3 regions of the Fictibacillus sp. WQ 8-8 genome follow, and region 1 is predicted to be linked to each of the others. Evidence: riboswitches for the same ligand, from Rfam matches in the RefSeq annotation. Region 1 holds a riboswitch; each other region holds the start of a gene.
The links. Region 1 has a riboswitch for S-adenosylmethionine ahead of M1K46_RS17860 (bifunctional homocysteine S-methyltransferase/methylenetetrahydrofolate reductase). Riboswitches for the same ligand answer to the same signal wherever they lie in the genome.
Positions count from the first base shown of each region.

Region 2: another riboswitch for S-adenosylmethionine. It lies ahead of M1K46_RS14485 (methionine ABC transporter ATP-binding protein); the one in region 1 lies ahead of M1K46_RS17860 (bifunctional homocysteine S-methyltransferase/methylenetetrahydrofolate reductase).
Region 3: another riboswitch for S-adenosylmethionine. It lies ahead of metK (methionine adenosyltransferase); the one in region 1 lies ahead of M1K46_RS17860 (bifunctional homocysteine S-methyltransferase/methylenetetrahydrofolate reductase).

Region 1 is NZ_JAMXKG010000008.1:86,376-92,150, reverse strand. It holds gene M1K46_RS17860 (bifunctional homocysteine S-methyltransferase/methylenetetrahydrofolate reductase) at 1-1,761, opposite strand, end outside; SAM riboswitch class I at 1,858-1,970, opposite strand; gene M1K46_RS17855 (MBL fold metallo-hydrolase) at 2,085-3,014, shown strand; gene M1K46_RS17850 (spore germination protein) at 3,089-3,331, shown strand; gene M1K46_RS17845 (spore germination protein) at 3,369-3,611, shown strand; gene M1K46_RS17840 (spore germination protein) at 3,711-3,944, shown strand; gene M1K46_RS17835 (serine hydrolase) at 4,195-4,989, shown strand; gene M1K46_RS17830 (amino acid permease) at 5,080-5,775, shown strand, end outside.
Region 2 is NZ_JAMXKG010000006.1:59,904-65,678, forward strand. It holds gene M1K46_RS14480 (methionine ABC transporter permease) at 1-645, opposite strand, end outside; gene M1K46_RS14485 (methionine ABC transporter ATP-binding protein) at 635-1,666, opposite strand; SAM riboswitch class I at 1,763-1,876, opposite strand; SAM riboswitch class I at 1,959-2,074, opposite strand; gene M1K46_RS14490 (phosphatase PAP2 family protein) at 2,101-2,748, opposite strand; gene M1K46_RS14495 (general stress protein) at 2,842-3,285, opposite strand; gene M1K46_RS14500 (ATP-grasp domain-containing protein) at 3,420-4,619, opposite strand; gene M1K46_RS14505 (phosphatase PAP2 family protein) at 4,792-5,445, shown strand; gene cyoE (heme o synthase) at 5,553-5,775, opposite strand, start outside.
Region 3 is NZ_JAMXKG010000005.1:311,403-317,177, reverse strand. It holds gene pckA (phosphoenolpyruvate carboxykinase (ATP)) at 1-1,283, opposite strand, end outside; SAM riboswitch class I at 1,567-1,699, shown strand; gene metK (methionine adenosyltransferase) at 1,880-3,079, shown strand; gene M1K46_RS13470 (hypothetical protein) at 3,447-3,614, opposite strand; gene M1K46_RS13465 (phosphatase PAP2 family protein) at 3,632-4,183, opposite strand; gene M1K46_RS13460 (manganese catalase family protein) at 4,332-4,901, opposite strand; gene M1K46_RS13455 (spore coat protein CotJB) at 4,926-5,189, opposite strand; gene M1K46_RS13450 (spore coat associated protein CotJA) at 5,196-5,408, opposite strand; gene M1K46_RS13445 (VOC family protein) at 5,582-5,775, shown strand, end outside.

The DNA of each region.
Region 1 (5,775 bases):
TGGAGTGATCAGATAGAGGCCATTAAACAGTTCAGAAGCGGCATCTATCAGAGATTTTGAGATGGCAAGGCCTTCCCTTGCTGCGGAAACTGGGTCGTCTTTAAACTTCGCCATACGGTCACGCACGTCGTCTGTCAGTTTGATGCCCGGCACCTCATAATGAAGAAAGTCAGCATTGCGGCTTGAGGTGAGCGGCATAATCCCAACGTAGAAAGGAACCGGCAGATCTTTTACAGCTTCGTGGAACTCCAGCAGTTTCTCTTCAGAGTACACCGGCTGGCTGATAAAGTAGTCCGCGCCGCTTTCTATTTTTTTCTCTGCCCTCTGAACCGCTCTTTCCAGTGACTTCACATTTGGATTAAAGGCGGCACCGACGGTAAATTGCGTTTTTTGTCCCAAGTCTTTTCCGGAAAGTGAAACCCCTTCGTTAAACTGTTTGATCATTTTGATCAGTTCTATGGAGGTAACATCATAGACGCTTGAAGCTCCCGGAAAATCGCCTACCTTTGCCGGATCCCCGGTAATTGCCAAAATATCGTGAAGTCCGAGTGTATGCAGCCCCATGAGATGAGACTGCAGACCGATAATATTCCGGTCTCGGCAAGCGAGATGAACGATCGGCTGGACTCCAGTCCGTGCCTTAGCCAAAGAAGATAGGGAGGTATTGCAGATTCTTGGTGATGCCAACGAGTTGTCTGCAAGCGTAATGGCATCTGCCCCGGCTTCTTTCAATGCCTTTGCTCCTTCAAAAAAACGGGAGGTATCAAGCTTGCGGGGAGGATCAAGCTCAACAATGACCGATCGCCTTTCTTTTAGAATATCAGGCAGGGAAATCCCAGGTTGCTGCCTCGTTTCAACAACGGCAATAGGCTCTGGGCGCTGTCTGACTTCCTTTTCGGTAACAGGCTTCAGTCCATGAAGCTCTTCAGCGAAAGCCTCAATATGAGCAGGAGTTGTTCCGCAGCAGCCTCCGAGCAGGCGGATGCCTTGGTTTCTGAAAAGTGAAGCACTGTTCTTGAAATACTCCGCATCCCCTTCATACTGAAATTTTCCGTCCAAATAGGAAGGAAGACTTGCATTCGGATAAGAGGAAAGATAGGCATGCTTGGGAATTTCCACTTCCTCAAGTGTCTTGATCATATGAAAGGGCCCAAGACGGCAATTCAGCCCTACGACATCCGCTCCTAAATCTTCAAGGCGTCTAATCGCTGTATTGATGGGTGTTCTGTCGTTTAGAATACCGACTTCCTGCAAAGAAATCTGCGAGATGATCGGAATGCTGGTCTGGCTGCGTGCAATTTCAAGAACGGTTTCCAATTCTTCCAAATCGTAAAAGGTCTCAAGAAGAAGGCCATCCACTCCTTCCAACAGAAGACAGTAGAGCTGTTCCCTAAAGCTTCTCTTTATTTCTTCAATCGTAAGTGAGCTTGGGCCCGTTCCACGGATTCCTCCGATGGTTCCCAGTACATACGCTTCATTGGCAGCTGCTTTTTTTGCAAGTCTTACAGCCGCACTATTCAGCTCTTTGACTTGCTCCTCCAATCCATATCTTTGCAGTTTAATATAGTTGGCGCTGTACGTATTGGTCTGAATGACATCTGCACCGGCCTGTATGTAAGCCTGGTGGATGGACTGAATCTGATCAGGGTGCGTCAGATTCAGCTGCTCAAAACAGCAATCCGTTCCATACGAGTAGAGAAGTGTTCCCATTGCCCCATCGGCAATCAAGATTTTGTCTTCAAGATCTTTCAATAATCCCATTATGCGGTCCTCCCGTTAGTTCGGTATCTTCCAGCGGCCCAATAAAATAAAAAAAGCCTTCTTAAAGAAGAAGACTTTGAAAGTTCGAGGTCATTCTTCTTATCTTCCAAGTTCGATTCGAACTTGTTGGACTTAGCACCTTTTCAGCTGCAGAGCTGAAGGTTGCTGAGGTGTCAACGGGCCATTCCCTTAACCTCTCTGGATAAGAAACCAAATCGCTATAAAATTAATTCTCTATACCTTACAATAATTGTTGGAAGATTTCAATAGCTTTTTCAAATGAAAAAAATGGTTGAGTTTTTATCACAGGGGGACTCCTATAAATGAAGAATAAGTATACCAACCTTGACGGGATACAAAACACACATACATTTAAAGATTTGCTGCGGTGGAGAAGAGAAAGGCGCGGCAACAAAAAAGATTTAGCTCAGCAGATTCCGCAAAGCCCGAAAAAGGAGATCAGCAGATTAAAAGAAAACCGGCAGCATCATTCCATCACATGGATCGGCCATTCTACTTTTCTCATTCAGATGGGCGGATGCAATATTCTGACCGATCCTGTCTGGGCAAAAAAGATGGGGCTGCAAAAGCGGCTGACTGATCCCGGAATTCCCATCAGCCACCTGCCAGAGATCGATCTCGTCCTCATCTCCCATGGCCACTACGACCACCTTGACTTTCCAAGTATTAAAAATCTGACAGGAGATATTTCCTTTTACGTGCCAGCAGGTTTGAAATCAATGTTTCAGAAAAAAGGATATGAGAAGGTATTCGAAGCCAATTGGTGGGATAAATTTACTGAAAAGGGGCTGTCGCTCACGTTCGTCCCTGCTCAGCATTGGACCAGGAGGACGGCATTTGATATGAATACTTCTCACTGGGGAGGATGGGTCATTCAAGACATGAAGACAGGTTTTGCAGGAGATACCGGGTATTTCAGAGGCTTTAAGGAGATTGGAGATCAATTTGAACTCGATACCGTTCTTATGCCGATAGGGGCTTATGAACCGGAGTGGTTTATGAAAATATCGCATATTAATCCTGAAGATGCTGTGAAAGCTTTTCAGGAAACAAAGGGAGCCTACTGTATTCCAATGCATTACGGAGCTTACAGGCTGGCGGATGATACAGGGCCTGAAGCCTTGGAGCGTTTGCATAAAGAATGGGGAAGAAAAGAACTGAAAGATCACAGGCTTAAGGTACTGTTGCTCGGGGAGACATGGTGGAAAAGTGGAAAGGAGCAGCCGCAATAGCCTGATTCCCGTTTTTCACCTTTAAGGGACATTTATCATACACTACACTAACACTTTTAAAGGTGGAGATAGCAATGGGGTGCATGGTTAATATTTACTATCTGAAGATAAATAGTCTGGCGAGCAACAGTTCATTGAATCTGGGATCAACCTTTCATAATAGCCATACAGCAAATACAAAATCTACAGGCGACAATAGTTCTGTAGGAGATCATTCACCAGCAGAAGCCATGATGAAAAACATGGTCTTTGATCCGGATGTTAATGATCAAAATGAATACGGAAATGCAGATACTTCGGTTGCAAACCAGCCTTAATGAAATGGAGCAATAAAAGAAGAAGGGGGGTCACTTCATGCCATATTTGTTTAATATTTTTAATATCAAAACGAATGGTGTGACCATGAACGGTAATATCGATATCGGCCCGACCGTCCATAACAGCCATACAGCCAATACAAAGTCAGTTGGTTCTACGATCTCTCTTGGAGACTTTTCTCCTTCTACCGGATTCATGGTGAACAGCAACATCGATCCGGATGTCTCCGACCAAGGCCAGGTAGCGAACCCGTCCGCTCCAGTCACTGCCCAGCCTTAACGTTCACCCGCCTGTTTTTACCGAAAGAGGGAGTCTGTCCAATCAGCTTTTTGTTCAAGCCATACACTGTAGGTAAAGAGCGAAAAGGATGGAACAGATTTGCGTTTTTCTTTCAGAATAGGAAAAATCATCACAAATGGTGTGACTCAAAATGGAAACATCGATATTGGAAGTACCGTCCAGAACAGCCATACAGCCAATACCAAATCGGTAGGGGCGGTTGTGGCGTTCGGTGACTGCTCAGATGCCTGCGCGTATATGATCAACTTCAACGAAGACAACGACGAAAATGATATGGGTCAAAGCGAAGGACAGGACGATCAGCAGAAATAATGAAGGAGCGCTTAATGGTAGCGCTCTTTTTCTTTGTCCGAGAAGGAGTTCTTTGCCCTAAAAAAGAAGCCTAGTGGTAGTGGTGGAGAATAATCTTTAAGGAGTTGCCATCGGATCTGAAAGAATACGCGCCGATCTCGTGAAAATACGATCCAATCTCAAAGAAATACAATCCAATCTCAATGAAATACGATCCGATTTCTGCAAAATACAGATAAAATGCAATGCACGTACTAGAAAGGAGCACGTAATGAAGTTAAATGAACTGAATAACAGGGTAAACGACATTATTAGCGGCCAAAATGGAGATTATGCTTACTGGATTGAAACGGAGGATGGCCACATTGAGTTTCAGGCAGATGAGGTATTCCCAGCCGCAAGCCTTATCAAGATACCCATTTTAATTGAAGCCTTTCGGCAGACAGAAGCAGGTCAAATCGATCTCGCTTCCCGTATTTCATTAAAACAGGAGGTAAGGGTTGGCGGTGCCGGGGTTCTCCAGCTTTTTTCTGATGAATCAGCTGTTACTGTAGCAGATATACTCACGTTGATGATCACTGTTTCTGATAACATGGCAGCCAACATTATGATTGAAAAAACAGGCATGGAGAGAATTAATGATCTCCTGGCTGAATTGGGCTGCAGCCAGACAGTGCTCCAACGCAAGCTGATGGATTTCGAAGCTGTTAAGCAAGGAAAGAACAACTATACTTCCGCAAGAGATGTTATTCTTCAGCTGAAGGAGATTGACAGGGGAGGCAGGTTAAAGGACAAGAGCAGCCAAACCATACTTCATATTCTTCAAAATCAGCAGTTTCGCTATAAGCTTCCCGCCTATATGGATGAAGAAAAGATAACCATCGCGAATAAAACCGGAGAATTGGACGGAGTAGAGCACGACGCAGGCATTTTCACGTTTAAGAGAGAAAAGCTGTTTGCAGCGGTTCTAACGAAAAATTTACCGAGTGAAGCAGAAGGAAGACAAGCCCTGGCGCTTATTGGGAAAGCGTTGAATGACTATCTATTGAGTTATCAAAAAAATTAGAAAAAATTGTTTTTGGCTTCTTCGACAAAAAATGATAAAATTATGAATACTTAATGAAAACGCATACATAACAACAACAGAGGTGAACAGATGATTACGAATCAAAATGATCAAGGTCTCAAGCGAGGCATGAAAGCACGGCATTTATTTATGATCTCCCTGGGTGGTGTAATCGGAACCGGATTCTTTCTCGGTTCGGGGATGACCATTCATGATGCCGGTCCGGCAGGCGCGGTGATTTCTTATCTCGTTGGCGGATTTATCATGTACTTGACGATGCTCTGTCTTGGTGAGCTTTCAGTTGCTATGCCTGTATCCGGTTCTTTCCAAACATATACGACTAAATTTATCGGGCCTGGAACAGGTTTTGCCGTCGGATGGCTCTACTGGCTAGGATGGGCGGTTACCGTAGCCCTGGAATTTTTCTCAGCTTCAGCTTTAATGCAGAGATGGTTCCCTCATTCCGAACTTTGGATGTGGAGCTTAATTTTTGCAGGTATATTATTTTCTTTGAACGCACTCTCTGCGAAAGCTTTCGGAGAATCAGAATTTTGGTTTGCGAGCATAAAGGTTCTTGCCATTATTTTATTTATTATACTTGGCGGAGCGGTGATTTTTGGTCTGGTTGATATGAAAGGCGCCAGCTCAGCTCCAGGCTTCACAAATTTTGTTTCAGCGGGATGGTTTCCGAATGGATTCAGTGCTCTGTTTGTCACCATGATTGCTGTTAACTTCTCTTTCCAGGGAACCGAGCTGATTGGAATAGCTTCTGGAGAAAGTGAAAAT
Region 2 (5,775 bases), on a different contig from region 1:
TCTGGACAGTATATTTCCTGTGCTCTGCAAGCCTTGAACAAGGATGACGAGCAGAACGACGGTGACAATCATCACGTCTGTATCAAATCGCTGATAGCCGTAGGCAATGGCCAGATCGCCCAAGCCTCCTCCACCAACAGCCCCTGCCATCGCCGAAGCTCCGACCAGGCCGATCGTTGCGATCGTAAACGACAGGATCAGTGAACTGAATGCTTCCGGCAGCAGTATGCGAAAGATGGTCTGCCAAGGAGTAGCTCCCATGGCTTCTGCGGCCTCTACAATGCCCGGATCGATCTCAAGCAGGCTGTTTTCCACGAGCCTTGCGATATAGGGGCCGGCATATACAATCAATGGCACAATCGCGGCCGATGTCCCGATAGAGGTACCGACTACTAATCTTGTAAACGGGATAATCGCCACCATTAAGATGATGAACGGTATCGAACGCAGAACGTTTACAATCGCGTTCAAAACGTTAAAGACGGCCAGGTTTTCAAGAATGTGCCCCATCCTCGTGACTACGAGTACGACGCCAAGCGGAATGCCGATTACAGCCGAGAACAATAAGGAAAATCCAACCATCGTTAAGGTATCACCGGCCGCATTTAAAATGTCGACCCAAAATGTACTCCAATCAACTTGCATAAGGTGCAACCTCCCTTATTTCGACTTCACTCTGGTTCACGAAAAAGATCGCTCTTCTGATTTCCTGTTCGTCGCCGATCAATTGAACAACAAGGTTTCCGAAAGGGACGTCTTGAAGTTCTGTGACATGGCCGTATAGAACGCTGACGTCCACGTTGAATTTCTTGGCAATCTGTGACAGCAGCGGTTGTCCTGTGGATGCTCCGGTAAATACAATCCTGAAGATCTGATGATTCCTGTCCTGCTTCTTCAATAGGTCTTTAAGGGACTCAGGCAATTCATCCTGAAGAACTGAACTGACGAAGCGCCTTGCCGTCTCAGTCTGTGGCCTTGCAAATACATCAAAAACGCTCCCTTTCTCAATCACTTCTCCGTTCTCCATAACAGCGACGGAATCGCATATCTCACGAATGACGTTCATCTCATGCGTGATGATCAGAATCGTAATGTTGTATTCCTTATTGATTTTTTTCAGAAGCTTTAAAATACTGGAGGTCGTCTGCGGATCCAATGCCGATGTTGCTTCATCACACAATAGCACTTCCGGATCAGTGGAGAGCGCCCGGGCAATGCCTACCCGCTGTTTTTGTCCGCCGGAGAGCTGGTCGGGATATTTATGCCCGTGCTCGGACAAGCCAACAAATTCCAGCAGGTCGTTCACCTTCTCTTTAACGAATGATTTCTTCATGCCGAGAAGATAAAGCGGTGTCGCAATATTATCAAATACCGTTTTTGCGTTCAGCAGATTAAAATGCTGAAAAATCATACCGATATTTTTCCGTTTTTTTCTCAGTTCCTTCGGAGACAATCTTGCCATGTCCTCCTCTCCTACAAAGACGTGCCCTGATGTCGGCTTCTCCAAAAGATTCACACATCGCAGCAAGGAGCTCTTTCCTGCTCCGCTGTATCCGACAACACCGTAGATCTCTCCTTTTTTTATCTCAAAGCTCACATTGTTTAACGCTCTTACCTGGCTTTTGCCACTCTCATAAATTTTGGTTACCTCTTCAAATCGAATCAATGATGTGATCTCCTTTCTCGCTACTGTTAAAACATCAAAAAAAGCCTCTTCTTGAAAACAAGAAGAGGCCTGACGCATAGATGAGTGGCTGATCTCTTCTTATCTTCCAAGCGCTAATCGCTTGCCGGACTTGGCACAGTATTCCCATTAAACCGGGAACCCGCTGCCGAGGTTTCAAAGGGCCAATCCCTCCACCTCTCTGGATAAGAAACAAATATAATGTTCAATTAAATAAAAAAATCTCTTCTTAAAGAAAGAAGAGATGTTGTATCCATAAGGAAACGAGCTGCTCTTCTTATCTTCCAAGCCCTTAAAGGAACTTGCTGGAATTGGCACAGTGTTTTTCAAAAGAAAAACCCGCTGCCGAGGTATCACAGGGCCATATCCCTCCACCTCTCTGGATAAGAAACACGTTCATATTTACTTGATGTGACCTATCTTATACCATGATCTAAGTCGATGTCAAATCTTTTTTCGGAGTTCTCTGATCGGAATAAAAACACTGAAGCCATAAAAGCCAGCCACATTACTCCTCCGGCAACTCCAGCCAGTACATCCGTAATATAGTGAATGCCTAGATAAATTCTGCTCCAGCAAATAAATCCAAGGTGCACTGCCAATATACAAAATTTCGTTCTAACAAATTTTTTTGATAAGAGTGTAAAAAGACCATAAAGCGCTGTTGCATTCATCGCATGAGCACTCGGATATCCATACCTAATGTAAAAAGGTTTAGTGGATGGAGGCCGCTGCTTCCAATTCTTTCTCCAAACAGAGTTAATCAAACGGCATCCGATCAGGTTGGCTATTAATAAAAAAACAATGTTTCTCTTTCCTTTTTTCCTGTATCTGTATGCAGAATAAATAGTGGCAGGAATCAACAGAAATCCAGAACCAAGAAAAGAGTAACTTCTCAGAAAGAAATCCACGAAACCTCCGCCCCGTGCTGAAAATATAGCCAAGCTTCCCATTCCGTCAAGTTTCATCCAATGATCATCATTACGAAGCCTGTTCATTAGTCTTAAAGCTACAATACCCATTATCATAACGCCGCTTAGAATTGCCATATTCTCTTTTTTCATATCCGCCCTCACTTTAACTTGCTTTTATGTACATATCCTTTCATGTGGCGGACTATTTTATGCGTTCAGGCACCTATTAGAATTACTCTATTGTTAAAGTTTCACCGCATCTTTTTCTAAGAAAACCATAATGCTGCCCTGTTCTATTTTTTGCACATAACGCTCAGCGGTCCGTTCTGAAAGATCCAGGGACATGAGAACTTCTTTTAAATCATCCTCTGAATCCTCATTAAACATGGATGCAAATGGACCAGCAGCAAGCAGCGGACCAATACCGGGAACACCAAGGCCTGGCACCGCGATGGCTCCGCCGATACCAGTCAGAAAACCTGCAATGGTTCCATAGGCGGCTTCGTTTACATCTTCGTCCAGATGTTCTTCTGAAACATTCGTTTTATCGGCAACTCGATCCATCTTTCCATCATCTTTAGCAAGGATGGAGATGTCCTTTGCATTATATCCTTGATTCACCAGGGATTGTATACTTTCAACAGCTTCGTTCTCTGTTTCATACACTCCAATCACCATTTTGCTCATATGTATTGCCTCCTAATCAATGTCTGATTTTATTTACTAGTATTTACCCCAACCCTATATCTGTAAACAGGTGTCATCATAAGCATAAGAAAACTCCCCTCCAAATGCCGGGGAGTTTTAGATGGTTTCCTCTTTTAGGATAGACCGGCTCTTTGGAAAATATATTCCTTTTGATCCGCCTCTTCCCTTGTGTCTCCCAGTACGAGGCCCTGTATAAGCGTGCCGGCATCTTCATAAGGGCTTTCACTGCCATTATAGATCGACAGCGGAATGAAATATCTATCTTCAATCCCCCGTTTCACTTCATCATACAGGGGTTCTATACCGCCCTTGGATTCCCAGGAAACGAATTTGATTACCTTTTTACCGAGCTGTTCATCAACACTGTCTCTCATAAGAAGTGCGGCGGTAGAACCGTTGACTCTATAATTTAAATCAAAGGCTATTTTCCTTCCATCAGCCGTTACCGCAATGTCAAATCCTGCAATCCCTTTATAGCCTCTTTTACAGCCTTCTTCCATAATTCTTCTCCCGACCTTGATGACCTCATCATCGGGTTCTGACTCTTTATCGACCCAGTTTCCTTTATATTTTCCGTCTTCCGTAATATTTTGGACCGTACTGCCCAGATAAATCAGACGGTCATCTGCTGTACAGGCAAACTGAACGCAATAATTGTGCTCGATCTCCAAGTACTCTTCTATGACAATTCCTTCACAGGAGGCGAAAAAGTTTGCTGCCCTGTCAATGTCCTCCTGATTTTTGCAGATAAATACATCAAAACCTGCCGCATTTGCCTCATTTGTCGCTGCCTTAACCACACATGGAAATGGGAAGGTTTCTAATTGATCATGAAGTTCCGCAGCTGTTGTTGATTTTCGTTTCGGAGCATGTCCAGAAGGAACCAGCTCTTCTAAATTCGCTTTATTGTTTAAATACTGAACAAGGCGCGGATCGATCCAATAATTTTCTGATGACATTTCTTCTTCTGGGTGAATATGCTGAACTACCATCTTCTTCTGCTCTTTTTCTAAGCGGCCGAAAATGTTTCGATAATCCGCCTCTGTCGAATATTCGTGAACAGGAAAACGAAGCAGGAGACCCGCCCGTTCATACAGCTCCGTTGCTTTTTTGGTAGTTACCGACCGGTTGCAGATGACCGGCATGCTTCCCAATACCGCAAACTGGCTTCCCGTCAGAAGATCAAGCTTTACTGGACAATCGGGAATCCACTTATTATGAGCGAATGAAGGCCTCGGATTAAAAATGAGATCCGGACCGTAAATTTCAGAAAATGTATAACGCGGAACAATTGCTGGTTTACTTATCTGCATGGATTGTACCTCCTGAACATGCTTTGATTACAGGATAAATACCTTTTTTAGCTTACCCTTAAACCAGCAGCCTTATCATTTAGCAAGCAATGTTTTCCATTTGCCCTATTCTGTTTGAAGCTGATGTATACTAGGGAAATGGCAAAAGAAGTAAGCTGCCATGGAGGAAATTATGAAGAAATCGCTGCAAAATCTGTTCCCGCTGCTTTCTTTAGGATTATTGCCGATTTGCTCCTTGATCTATGATTGGGTCAATCACCCCGGGAGCGAAGTGCATAACCTAGCTACAACAGTTGACAGGAACATACCATTCTCTGCGGTTTTTATTATCCCTTACCTATTGTGGACCTTATATATTTACGGAACCTTGATTTATTTCTATTTCAAAGATAAGAAGACGTACTTCAAGACACTGTTTGTTTACATTGCAGGCCTGCTGGTCTGCTATACGGTATACAGCCTTTTTCAGACCACCGTTCCTAGGCCGCTCGTTGCTGGCTCTTCATTCTTGGAATCTCTTGTAAACCGGGTCTACGAGATGGATGCCCCTTATAATTGTTTTCCAAGCATCCATTGCTTTTCCAGCTACCTGCTGGTCCGGGTAATGCGCAAGGCACCGTTCTCAACAACCTGGAACAGAAGTATGATTACGTACTTTTCCGTGATTATTATCGTTTCAACTCTGATGGTTAAACAGCATGTCATCCTGGATGTGTTCGCTGCCGTCTTGTTGGCAGAGACACTATGTTTTGTCTCCGAGAGAAATTGGTCACCTTCCGTAAAATCCAAACCAATTCCCTCATCAACGAAAGAAATCAGCCATTAAAAAAGCTCCAGCGCCACGATCAGCCCTTGGCGCTGGAGTTGGATTAAAAAATCCCCATTGAGGCGGTGCCAGGCACCATTTCAATAGGGGTTTTTATTGTTAAGCTATTAGCTGAAAATCGGAGCAAACATCATGGTCACGAACATGAGCGTTAAATACAGAATGGAGAATTTAAACATTCTTCCTGACCACGCAATTTCCGTTTCTTTTTCTTTGTACTTAAAGGACTGCATCGCACGGTAAAGGAAGACTGCTCCTAAAATACCCGCAACGATTAAGTACCAGATTCCCAGTACGTTAAAAAAGTACAAGAGAAGAGAAGCTGCTACC
Region 3 (5,775 bases), on a different contig from region 1:
CATCCGGTATTCACCAGGTATACTTCTACTTCATGATGATCGATTTTTTCTCCGAGCATTTCGGCATATACAGTTGCTTCCAATGGAAGGAACGGCGCACCGAAGCATGTTGAGAAGGTCGCTTGAGGAGATGTGATTCCTCGTTCTGTTCCGGCAAGTTTGCTCGTGTAGCCGGAAAGGAAATGATACATGGCCTGTTCTTTTGTCAGTTTGCTGATCGGAGGCAATACGCCGAATGCATCAGCTGTCAGGAAGATGATCGTGTTCGGATGACCAGCAACACTTGGCTGGATAATATTCGGGATCGCCTGAATTGGATAGGCAGCCCTAGTATTTTCAGTCAACGTACCGTCACTATAATCACCTACGCGAGTTTCATGGTCAAGAACGACATTTTCGAGAACGCTTCCAAAACGGATCGCATTCCAGATCTGCGGTTCTTTTTCTTCAGAGAGGTTGATGCATTTTGCATAGCAGCCGCCTTCAATGTTAAAAACACCAGTATTAGCCCAGCCATGTTCGTCGTCACCGATCAATGAACGATGCGGATCAGCAGAGAGCGTAGTTTTCCCGGTACCGGATAATCCGAAGAACAGAGCTACATCGCCTTCCTGCCCGACATTTGCGGAGCAATGCATAGAAAGGATCCCTTTTTCAGGAAGAATGTAGTTCATTACTGAGAAGATGGACTTTTTAATTTCTCCTGCATATTCAGTTCCTCCGATCAATACGATACGCTTCTCAAATGATATAATAATGAAGGTTTCAGAATTGGTCCCGTCTACAGCAGGATCTGCTTGAAATCCTGGTGCAGATACCACGGTGAATCCCGCTTCGATTCCTTTTAGTTCTTCAGCTGTCGGACGGATGAACATTTGGTGGGCAAACAGGTTATGCCAAGCGAATTCATTAATCACCTGAATAGGCAGCCTGTACGCGTGGTCGGCACCAGCGAATCCTTTGAATACAAACAATTCCTCTTTTTGTCCTAAGTAATGAAGTACTTTTTTATAGAGCTGCTCAAATTTCTCTTCGTTAAAGGGCTTATTGATTTTGCCCCAGTTTATTTTATCTTGTGTGCTAGCTTCATCCACGATGAATTTGTCTTCGGGAGAACGTCCAGTATATTTTCCAGTAGTGGCCCTGAGAGCACCGGTTGAAGATAAAATGCCTTCATTTCGGAGCAGCGCCTTTTCAACAAGCATAGGTACAGGTAGATTTTCATGAGTAGCAGCGCTGGATAGAATGTCATCTAAAGTCGTCGTTAAATCAACCGTATTCATGTTCGCAAAACCATCCTTTTAAGAAATATATTTATCATTAATATCGTAAGTAAATTCGAAATTAGTATAACACATTGAAACAAATAATGTATACTATTTTATTTAGCAAATTGTAAATTGGTTCATAAATCAGGCTCTTTGTTTTTAAAAGCATAATCTTTCATTTATAATAGGTACTTAATTCCGTTTGAAGGATCGCCCAGACTCCCGCTGGAGAGGGAGAGTATAGCTTTTCAAGTTGACAGGTTTGTCGAACTGCGCTATTATATTTCGGGAACGGCTACTCTTATTCCGAGTAGGTGGAGGGACAGGCCCTATGAAACCCAGCAACCGACACTTCATCATCACATATGCATCTTGTGCAGTGAAGTGAAAAGGTGCTAACCTGCAAGGTGAAAAAACCTTGAAAATAAGAGGTGAAGGCGTAGACATAAGACCTTTTCCCTCGTGTATTTTAGGTCCAGGGAAAGGCTTTTTTTATGTCTTAAAACAGTTTGAACCTGAATATTTTACAAAACAAAGTATCCATATAGGAATGAGTACCGTATCTTATAAAAAAATTGCTCTATGCTTTCAATAGAGAAGGAGGATCTCAATTGTCTAAAAGTCGTCGTCTTTTTACATCTGAATCAGTTACGGAAGGGCATCCGGATAAAATTTGTGACCAAATTTCCGATGCGATCCTGGATGAAATCCTTGCAAACGACCCGAACGCACGTGTCGCTTGTGAAACATCCGTAACGACAGGCCTTGTGCTTGTTGCTGGTGAAATCACCACATCTACTTATGTTGATATTCCAAAAGTCGTTCGCGAAACGATCAAAGAAATCGGCTATGACCGTGCAAAATACGGTTTCGATTCTGAAACATGCGCAGTTCTTACATCCATTGATGAGCAGTCTGCGGATATCGCGATGGGTGTTGACCAAGCGCTTGAAGCTCGTGAAGGCTCAATGACTGATGAAGAAATCGAAGCGATCGGTGCTGGTGACCAAGGTCTTATGTTTGGTTATGCCAACAATGAAACACCTGAACTTATGCCGCTTCCGATCTCTTTGGCACACCGCCTGTCCCGCCGATTGGCTGAAGTGCGTAAAACCGAAGAAGTTCCTTACCTTCGTCCGGATGGTAAAACTCAAGTAACGGTGGAATATGATGAGGATGACAAACCGGTTCGTATCGATACGATTGTTATCTCCACTCAGCACCATCCAGAAATTACAATTGAGCAAATTCAAGCCGACATTAAAGAACAAGTCATCAAGCCTGTTGTTCCTGCAGAATTGATCGACGAAAACACAAAATACTTCATTAATCCGACTGGCCGTTTCGTTATCGGCGGACCACAAGGTGATGCTGGATTAACTGGCCGTAAGATCATTGTTGATACGTATGGCGGATATGCTCGCCACGGTGGTGGAGCATTCTCCGGTAAAGATGCAACTAAAGTTGACCGTTCTGCAGCGTACGCCGCTCGTTACGTAGCGAAAAACATCGTTGCTTCCGGACTTGCTGACAAAGTAGAAGTTCAGCTTGCATATGCAATCGGTGTAGCACAGCCTGTATCGATCGCTGTCAACACATTCGAAACAGGAAAAGTTTCTGAAGAAGTATTGGTTGATCTTGTGCGCCAAAACTTCGACCTTCGTCCTGCGGGAATCATTAAAATGCTTGACCTTCGCCGTCCAATCTACAAACAGACAGCGGCATACGGACACTTTGGCCGTACAGACGTTGAGCTTCCTTGGGAAAAAACAGATAAAGCAGAAGCACTTAAAGATCAAGCAAACGCATAATACATTGAAAAAACCGGCCTTTGGGCCGGTTTTTCTTTTGAAATAAAGTTATTTTGATCAAAATAGGCAATGATTGACCAGTTTTACTAGTAAAGAGACTACTTATTGAGTGAAATGATGGTGAGCCGACCCTTGATATGGAAATAACGAGGGTTTTGCAAGTAACAAAGTGAATTTCTTTATGTAAGTAGAGTTTTGAGAAGAACTTATTATCGATAAATCTTTTTTATTATCGATAAACAGAATATATTATCGAAAAACTAAATTTATTATTGAAATCGACTAGTTTATTATCGATTTGTTATTTTACGAATCGATTTAAGTGTTTATTTTTGAAAAGGTGCCAGGCACCGCTTTTTGACATATGTCAAAAGCCGGTGCCTGGCACCTTTACAATTAAATCCGGAGGTTTATGCTCAAAGGTTTTCATGAATACAGGAAGCTTGAAGATTGCTGCTGGAGCGATTCTTGGATTGAGATTCGGACTGATTTCTTGCACAATCATCAAACGGTTTTCCTGTGGTGCTTTTTTCATGTAACCCCTCCTAAATTTTATAAAAAGTAAGGAACGAGATAAACGTTGAGTAAAAACACGGAAAAGATTCCTGAGCTGATCCCGAGGATCATACCGGCGAGCACGTCGGTTGGGTAATGAAGGCCTAGATACATACGCGAGATGCCAACAGACAACCCGAGCGGAAGCAGTAAGGTAAGCAATCCTGGATGGATGAAAGCGAGCGGGATGATGACCGAAAAGATCGCGGTCGTATGTCCTGAAGGGAAAGAATGGTCTTTCAGCGGATTACTGAAGGTCTTGGTACCCGCGATCATCAGATAAGGGCGTTTCCGTGGATAGCATTTCTTTGAGATTGCAACAGGAATATGGCTGAGAATAAGAGACAGGATTCCTGCAGCAGCAAATTTCTTCAGATCGGCAGGAATGGTAAGCAGGAGAAGCAGTGTAGTTAGAATGGTGCACGTTGCTCCGCCAATGTGTGTGATCCCATTGAAATACTTATCCAGCAAACGGTGCTGCAGTCTGCCGTTCACCCATTTAAATACATCACATTCCTTTTCATAGATCCAGCCGGTTACTCTTGCCATGGAAGTCCTCCTTGCTTTATAACGATTTCCTTTTCAGATTACAAGAGGTTTATTGCCGCTGTTTAAAGGCAGTGTGAAGAAATTGTAAATAAATGAAAAAACCGCCTGGATGAATTCAAGCGGTTTGCAGCTTCCGGTATAAATGAGGTTAAAAGAAAACCTTCTGATCACGCTCTTCTTTTAGAATTTCAACAGCTTCACGGAACCGCATGGAGTGGATGATCTCCCTTTCCCTTAAAAATCTCAGCCCGTCATTGAGATCAGGATCATCCGACATGTCGATCAGCCATTGATACGTAGCACGTGCTTTTTCCTCTGCTGCAATGTCTTCGTACAGGTCAGCGATCGGATCTCCTTTGGCTTGAATATAAGCTGTAGTAAATGGCACACCGTCTGCATTATGATAAAAGAGCGCGCTGTCATGATTGGCATAGTGGGTATCGAGCCCGGCATCCTTCATCTGCTGGGGAGTGGCATCCTTTGTCAATTTATAGATCATCGTGGCAATCATCTCAAGATGGGCAAACTCCTCTGTTCCTATGTCGGTGAGCAAGCCGATGACCTTGTCAGGGATCGTATACCGCTGATTCAAATACCGTAATGCAGCAGCAAGCTCACCGTCTGCCCCGCCATATTGTTCAACCAAAAACTTAGCCAGCTTCGGATTGCATGTGCTGACTTTAACAGGATATTGCAGCTTTTTTTCATAAATCCACATAGTTGCCCTCCCATGCTATTACTTTTATACCTGCCACGGCCAAGGTCCTTTGTTCCAATCCCAGGGAGCACCTGAATAACTGTTTCCGTATTGCTGCATCGGCCCATATTTTGACTCAATGGCTTTCTTCAATTTTTTTCGTTCCTGGGCGAAATGATTGAACTGATGGATGCTGGCTGTGTCATTTGGATGGGTATCTAAATACAGGGTTAATTCAACAAGTACAAAATCAACCGCCTGTAATTCCTCGAGGAGCTGATAATACTCAGCTGGAAGGCCTGTTTCCATTCCTGATCAACTCCTTCTTTCATAAGGATTTTCATAGTAATCATAAAATACCGGCCAAAGCGTTCCTTTTTTTAATGCTTCCTGTGGTGAGAACTGCGGCAGGTTATAGGGCTGGAATGTCATATATAAGTGAGGAGGAGTAGAATAATACTTTCTTCCGATCGGCTGGCATGGATCGAAATTGCTATGGAAAGGAACATAGGATTTTACATGTTTCAAAGGATTTCACCTCCGACAATCGTACTCTTACTAAATTATTTTCTAACGGTGGCAATTATGTGGATTTTATCAGGATAGAGCCTACAATTTAAATAAGAAAACATCTTATGGTATGATTTATCAAGAACAGAAAAGTGAAGAACGGAAAATAAAGAGGAAAGAAAGGGGAAGCCATGTACGAAGGAGTCCATCATGTATCACTAGTAGTTACTGATTTGAAAAAAGCACTTTATTTTTATGAGGGAATCTTGGGTTTTTCGGCGAGCAAAGAGCGGCCTCAGTTCGGCTTTCCAGGTGTTTGGTACGATTTTGGGGCAACACAGCTTCATTTGATCGCAAACGCAAAAGGCAAGGCTTTGAGAGGAAC